2 regions of the Anaerotruncus sp. AF02-27 genome follow, and region 2 is predicted to be linked to the other one. Evidence: predicted binding sites of a transcription regulator. Region 2 holds the regulator's gene; the other holds the start of a gene.
The links. Region 2 encodes NrdR, which represses ribonucleotide reductase genes. Its sites were predicted from a motif close to CACNANATNTNGTG; they were not measured.

Region 1: DWV16_RS04680 (anaerobic ribonucleoside triphosphate reductase) is a predicted target of NrdR. The motif match lies at 1,992-2,005, and genes of this name have one in related genera.

The regions. Positions count from the first base shown of each region.
Region 1 covers NZ_QSBX01000003.1:176,763-180,148, reverse strand. Annotated here, with positions in the region: gene DWV16_RS04680 (anaerobic ribonucleoside triphosphate reductase) at 1-1,826, opposite strand, end outside; gene DWV16_RS04675 (peptide ABC transporter substrate-binding protein) at 2,153-3,386, shown strand, end outside.
Region 2 covers NZ_QSBX01000002.1:296,443-299,828, reverse strand. Annotated here, with positions in the region: gene glp (gephyrin-like molybdotransferase Glp) at 1-894, opposite strand, end outside; gene nrdR (transcriptional regulator NrdR) at 1,325-1,810, shown strand; gene DWV16_RS03520 (DUF4363 family protein) at 1,861-2,241, opposite strand; gene DWV16_RS03515 (DUF421 domain-containing protein) at 2,238-2,945, opposite strand; gene DWV16_RS03510 (spore germination protein) at 3,075-3,386, shown strand, end outside.

The DNA of each region.
Region 1 (3,386 bases), on a different contig from region 2:
GCGAGCAGGGTATAATTGAACCCGGTGGCGCGAGTTGTGTCATCCATGCGTTTACGCATATGACCAACAATCTCAAGTCCCAGATTCTGGGCATATTCGCTTTCGCCGTGGTGCTGCCCAATCAACGCCTTGAGCGTCTCCGCCAGGCCGATGAAGCCCATCGAGAGGGTGCCGTGCTTGAGCACCTCGCCCACCTCGTCGTCCGGGCCGAGCTTGTCCGAATCAAGCCAGATACCCTGTCCCATCAGGAACGGGTAGTTACGGACCTTCTTTTTCGCCTGGATCTTGTAGCGCTCCATCAGCTGCTCGATGACAATATCAATCTTACGGTCGAGCTCTTCGAAGAAGAAGTCGATGTCGCCTTTCGAACGGATCGCGATGCGTGGGAGGTTCACCGAGGTGAAGCTGAGGTTCCCGCGCCCGTTGACAATTTCACGGGTCTTATCGTAGTAGTTGCCGATCACGCGGGTGCGGCATCCCATATAAGCAATTTCGGTTTCCGGGCGGCCGGGCCGGTAATACTGCAGGTTATACGGCGCGTCGAGGAAGGAGAAGTTCGGGAACAGCCGTTTGGCGGAAACCCGGCAGGCCAGCTTAAAGAGGTCGTAATTCGGCTCGCCAGGGTTAAAGTTAATGCCTTCCTTCACCTTGAAGATGTGGATCGGGAAGATGGCGGTTTCGCCGTTTCCAAGCCCCGCCTCGGTCGCAAGCAGCACCTTTTCAGTGACCATGCGTCCCTCTGGGGAGGTGTCGGTGCCGTAGTTGATCGAGGAGAACGGGATCTGCGCGCCGGCGCGGGAATGCATCGTATTGAGATTGTGGACCAGCGCCTCCATTGCCTGGTAGGTAGCGCGGTCTGTCTCTTTGAACGCCTCTCTGAGCGCAAACCGCTGGATCTTCTGTGCTGTCTGTTCATCCACCAGCGCGCAGAGCAGCGGCAGTTCAAAGCCGCGGTAGCCGTTGTCGTCCGCAAGCACCGGCTCCACGCCCTGCGCCTCTTTCACCTGCGCGGCAATTTCCTTCGCGCGCTCATCGGCGTTTTCGAGGTCCGCGAACAAACTGAGCGCCTTTGCAATGTTGCGCAGGTAGCTCTTGCGGTAGGTCTTGGCCACGCCCGCGGCCATGCCGTAATCAAAATTCGGGATGCTCTGGCCGCCGTGCTGGTCGTTCTGGTTCGACTGGATCGCGATGCAGGCAAGCGCGGCGTAGCTGGCGATATCGTTCGGCTCGCGCAAAAAGCCATGGCCTGTGCAGAAACCGTGCTGAAAGAGCTTCTCGATATCGATCTGGCAGCAGGTAGTGGTCAGCGTCAGAAAGTCGAGGTCGTGGATATGAATATCTCCCGCGAGATGCGCCTTGGAGTGCACCGGGTTCAGGACAAACATATGGTAGAACTGCTTGGCGCCCTCAGAACCGTACTTGAGCATGGTGCCCATCGCGGTGTCGCCGTCGATGTTGGCGTTCTCGCGCTTGATGTCGTTCTCGTTGGCGGATTTGTAGGTGAGATCCTCATAGGTTTTCATGAGGCGGGTGTTCATATCACGCACTTTTGTCCGCTGCGCGCGGTAGAGGATGAACTCCTTTGCCGTACGGGCGTGCCCGCTCTCAACCAGGACATGCTCCACCGCGTCCTGGATCTCCTCAACCGAAGGCGTTTCATTGTGGCAGGTATTCTCCAGATAATCGGCCACCTGCTGCGCCAGGTTCTGCGCCATTTCATAATCGCTGCCGCCGAGCGCCTGCGCGGCTTTGAAGATTGCGTTTGCAATCTTGTCGATATCGAAAAGCACGCACCGCCCGTCGCGTTTCACAATGGTATTGATCATTTTGTCCCCTCCGTCAAAATCATTCAGCTCTATATTTTGTATTTTAAAACAAAAAACTATACAATATCTAGTCGCGCATTCATTGCGCAAGTATCATTTTAATGCAAAACGAGTTTTCTGTCAATGCGTAAAAGCACATTTTTTGGGGGCTATTTTTGTAGAATGCACTATATATTGTGGAATTTTTCTCCAAAAAACCGCTCCCACCGCATTACACCGGCCTTTCCGGGATCTTTTGGCGCGTGAAGAATTCACATTTGATGCGTTGCATTCCCACGGCGCTTCTGCTAAACTTGCTTATAGATCAAATGTGAAGGTGTCTGCATATGACAAAAAACCGACTGCTTGCCTTGCTGCTTGCGGCAGTGTTCCTGTTTGCTTTTTCCGGCTGCGGGGACAAAACCGCCGGCCAAATCTTTAAATACGATATCCCATCGGGCGTGCACAATCTCGACCCGCAGTTCGCCACCGATTCCACCGCCCGCATGATCATACAAAACACCTTCGAAGGGCTCTTCCGGCAGCTTCCTTCGGGGGAAATCGAGCCATGCCTTGCCGAAAGCTATGAGGTTTCCGCGGACGGGCTCACCTACACCTTTCACCTGCGCCGCGACGCCGCCTGGGGCAATGCGAAGCTGCCGCGGGCGGTTCGCGAAGCCTACAATGGGACGCCCGTGACCGCCCACGATTTTGTCTTCGCGCTTTCCCGGATGTTCAATCCCACCGCGCCCAGCCCGTTTGCCGGCTCTTTTTCCAGCATCAAAAACGCCGAGCTCATCCGGCGCGGCGCGGCGCCAATGGATTCGCTCGGCGTGCGCGCGACCGACGATTATACGCTCGAAATCACCCTCATCCGGCAGGACAGCCTTTTGCCGGAGCTGCTCGCCGCGAGTTATGCAATGCCCTGTAACGAGGATTTCTTCCGCTCGACAAAGGCCCGGTATGGACTTGACCTGAAGAGCCTGCTTTTTAACGGTCCGTTTGGCGTGACCTCCTGGGACAACGAATCGGCCGTCACGCTGCGCCAGAATGCTTTTTACAGTTCGCCCGACCCGGTAATTGCAGGGGGCGTAAACCTCTATATCCAGCCGGGATCCCCTGAAGCGCCCGCAGACCCGGTCGGACGTTTCCTTGCCGGTTCCACTGACGCCTGCAAAGTCAATTACGGTGCCCTTCCGGCGGTGCTCGGCGCGGACGGGGCCTATGAATCCTTTGAAGATGTTGTGTGGGTGCTCGCCTTCAACTGCCGTGACGAAGCACTTGCAAACGCGGAAATCCGCCGCGCGCTGGCTTACGCCATCGACCGCAAATTGTTTGACCAGTACCTGCCGGAAAACCTTCGGGTCAGCGAAATGCTGGTGCCGCCCGCGGTTTCTCTGCTTGGGGAATCCTTCCGCACCTTTGCCGGGGAGAATAGCGAGCTGCTCTACAGCCCGCATCTTGCCAAACAGAATTTTGCCTCCGGTCTGGAGGATCTGGGGCTCGAAAAGATCCCGCTTTCTGAAATCCTGGTGCCGGATACCTACAACCTCCCGCTGCTCACCGGCTTTGTCCAGCAGG
Region 2 (3,386 bases):
GAGTGTTTCAGCCCCTAGCAGCTGCAGAACTTCGTGCATGATGTCCTTTTTGCCGACCGAGACGCCGCCGGTGGTCAGTACGAGATCGGCTTCGGGCAGCGCCTCAGCGATGACGCGCGCCGCAGACGCGGATTCGTCCCGGCAGGCGGGCAGCACCTTGGGCGAGAACCCGAGTTCCTGTAGCCGCGCCTCCAAAAGATAGCGGTTGGCGTTGTAGATTTGGCCAGGACCCGCCTGTTCACCCGGCTCGATCAGCTCGCTGCCGGTGTTGAGCAGCAGAATGCGCGGCGGCGTGTAAACGCGCGTACGGGTGAACCCGAGCGATGCGAGCACCCCGATTGAAACGTAGGAAAGTTTTTCGCCGCGCCGTAGCAGCAACGTCCCCTTTTTTACATCTTCCCCCTGAAAGCATAAGTTGTCGTGATGCCGGGCCGGATGGAAAATCCGTACAAAAGGCATGCCGTCGTCGGTATCCTCTTGGCGGATGACACAGTCGCAGCCTGCGGGAATTGCCGCGCCGGTCATAATGTTGACCGCTTCGCCCGCGCCCACATGTCCGGCAAAATAATCCCCGGCGCATTCGGTTCCGATCACCCGCAGTTTGGCAGGAGCCTCGGACGTGGCTGCCGCAACGTCGGCGGAACGCACGGCGTAACCGTCGAGCGGGGAGCGGTCAAAGGGAGGCAGATCCATCGGGGAAAAGACATCCTCCGCGAGAATCCGTCCGCGCGTTCGCTCGAGCGGCAGCTCCTCCACCCGTTCGATGGGCTGGGTCCGTTCCAGCAGGAGGCGAACCCCCTCCTCCAATTCCACACCGATGCGCATCCGCACATGCTCCTTTCTCTGGTTCTTTCCGCTGTATTTTTGATAAAACCGGCCGATATTTGTGTTCATTATGTCACAGACTCTCCAAAATATCAACTCCTTTTTAAAAACTGCAAGTGCGGCTGCAAATTTTCGAGGGGATAAGGATTTCAGAAACCTGCAAATTCCCATAGATGATGTGGTCACGATTTCAGATGTTTTCATAGAGCGTTTGGGTGATGGCGTGGCTGGCTTCGTGTGGATTTCTTTCATGCTTGGTCTGGGCATAACAGAGATTGTAAGGACTTTCCAGAAAGGAACGAAAGTCGAGCTCCGCCGGCAGAATTACGGAGGATGCGAGGAGCTCTTGGAGAGTTATTATACAATCTTAGCGGCTAAACGGGAACGGAATTTGTGAAAACAGCTTGCCAGTTTCGGAAAATAATGGTACAATGAGGACAAGTCTAATACGAATAGTATAAATATTTTCCAGCCCGTACTACAAGGGGGAATTGTACGAATGAAATGCCCATACTGCGGTTATGTGGAAAGTAAAGTTGTCGATTCGCGTCCCACCGATGAATCCGAGCGGATCCGCCGCCGACGGGAATGCCTCAAATGTGAACGGCGTTTTACAACTTATGAAATCATCGAAACAACGCCATTGGTCGTTATCAAAAAGGACAAATCGCGCGAGTCTTTCGATGCGGGCAAGCTGCTTGCGGGAATGGTGCGCGCCTGCGAAAAACGCCCGGTTTCGCTGGCGGTGTTGGAGCAGGCGGTGGGCGACATCGAGATGGTTCTGCACAACTCCCTGGAAAAAGAGGTCCCTTCCTATAAAATCGGGGAGCTTGCGATGGAAAAGCTGCGGGAGATCGACGAGGTGGCCTATGTGCGTTTCGCCTCAGTCTACCGGCAGTTTAAGGACATCGATTCGTTTATGAAGGAATTGCAGGCGATACTGGAAGCCCGTACGGGCGCACAAAAGGATAAAAACGCAGATTAAAAGCATAATATAAAAGGCCCGCTGCCATTGGCAGCGGGCCTTTTTTGCAGTCAGAAGATATTTCTGAAATTTGGTACTTCAGAATCATAGACATGGTCGATAAGCTCCTGGAGCCTGGCCACCTCGGCGGCCAGCTCACCGTAGTCCTCATATCGGGCGAGCGCGGGAAGGCGCGCCGTTGTGCTGTCGATCGCGTCGAGCGCTTCATGGTGGATATACCGCAAGAGCAGCTTTTCATTTTCCTGCCACTGGGACTGGAACTGTTCGGCCAAATGGATGATCCGAGCATTGCTTCCCTCCTCAATAGCGGCGGAAAGATCGGACAGGGAGGCTTCCATCTCATCGGTGATGCGCATCAAATGGAAAAGCCCGGCCGCGCTGACCCCAATGATCAGCGCAATGATGCAAAGCGCAATCCACAGCCGCTTCATTCGTCCGCCTCCTTTTTCTTATTCGGCGCTTCTTCCACCGGCACGATCAGATAATCCGCCTGGCGGTTGCAGGTCATAAGGAAGATATCCTTGGTATTGTAGCCGTTTTCGGTGACGGTTTTTTCGAGCCATTCATATTTCAGATTGCAGTATTTGAGCCCGCTGTCGATCACCACGCCGTCGCTGATGAGTACGACCGGAGGTGCGTCGTCTGCGGGCTGGCCCTGCAGGTTCAGCATCTTGGCGGTCACCGTCTGCGCGTCGAATTTCTGATAGACGGAAAGTTTTCCGGTTGTTTCAACGATGGCAAAAGCCACGTCACGGATATCGAAGATATTGTTCCCGCGGAGCTGCTCCATCATATCGTCGATGGTGAAACGCAGCTCCTTAAGTTCCTGCTGGTCGATTTTTCCGTCCCGGATGATGACGCGGGGCGTCCCGGAGATGAAGCGGCGCGCCTTGCGGAATTTCAATGTGATGGCGGAGATGACCACATCGAAGGAGACGAGCGTCAGGATGGGGATGATGCCTCCGATGAGCGGGACGTTGGCGTCCTCAATGGCCATCGTCGCAATGTTTGAAACGAGGATGGTGACCACCAGTTCGGACGGCTGCAGCTGACCAAGCTGGCGTTTTCCCATCAGGCGCAGGCTGACGATGATGAGCGCATAAATAATGAGCACCCGGATAAAGACGATCAACATAAAGGTAGCAGACCTCCCAATCTTAAGTCATACAAAAAATAGTGTGACCCGCCGGTACGCGGATATTCCGGCGGATGGATTGGCAATAATAATGTAAACAGCGACTTTCTATGATTGTGAGGACTGCAGATGTTTCAGAAATGGAAAAACCTGTTTGCGCCGCCGCAGGCATATATTCCGCCGCAGGCAAACGATGCGCTCGAGAAAAAGCTGGAATCCAGCCTGCTCGAGAGGTTGATCGACGTGCGCGCGATGTTCCCGGATTCGGGTGATCTTGTCATCCATGAGCTCGAGGTGTGCGGCGTGCCGTGCGCAATGCTGATGTGCGAAGGCATGGTTTCAACCGCGACCTTTTCCAAAATCTTTGCCCTGCCGCTGACCACCGTAAAGCTGGAAAACCCGTCGCCGCAGGCGGTTTTTGAATGGGTGCGCCGCCAGTCG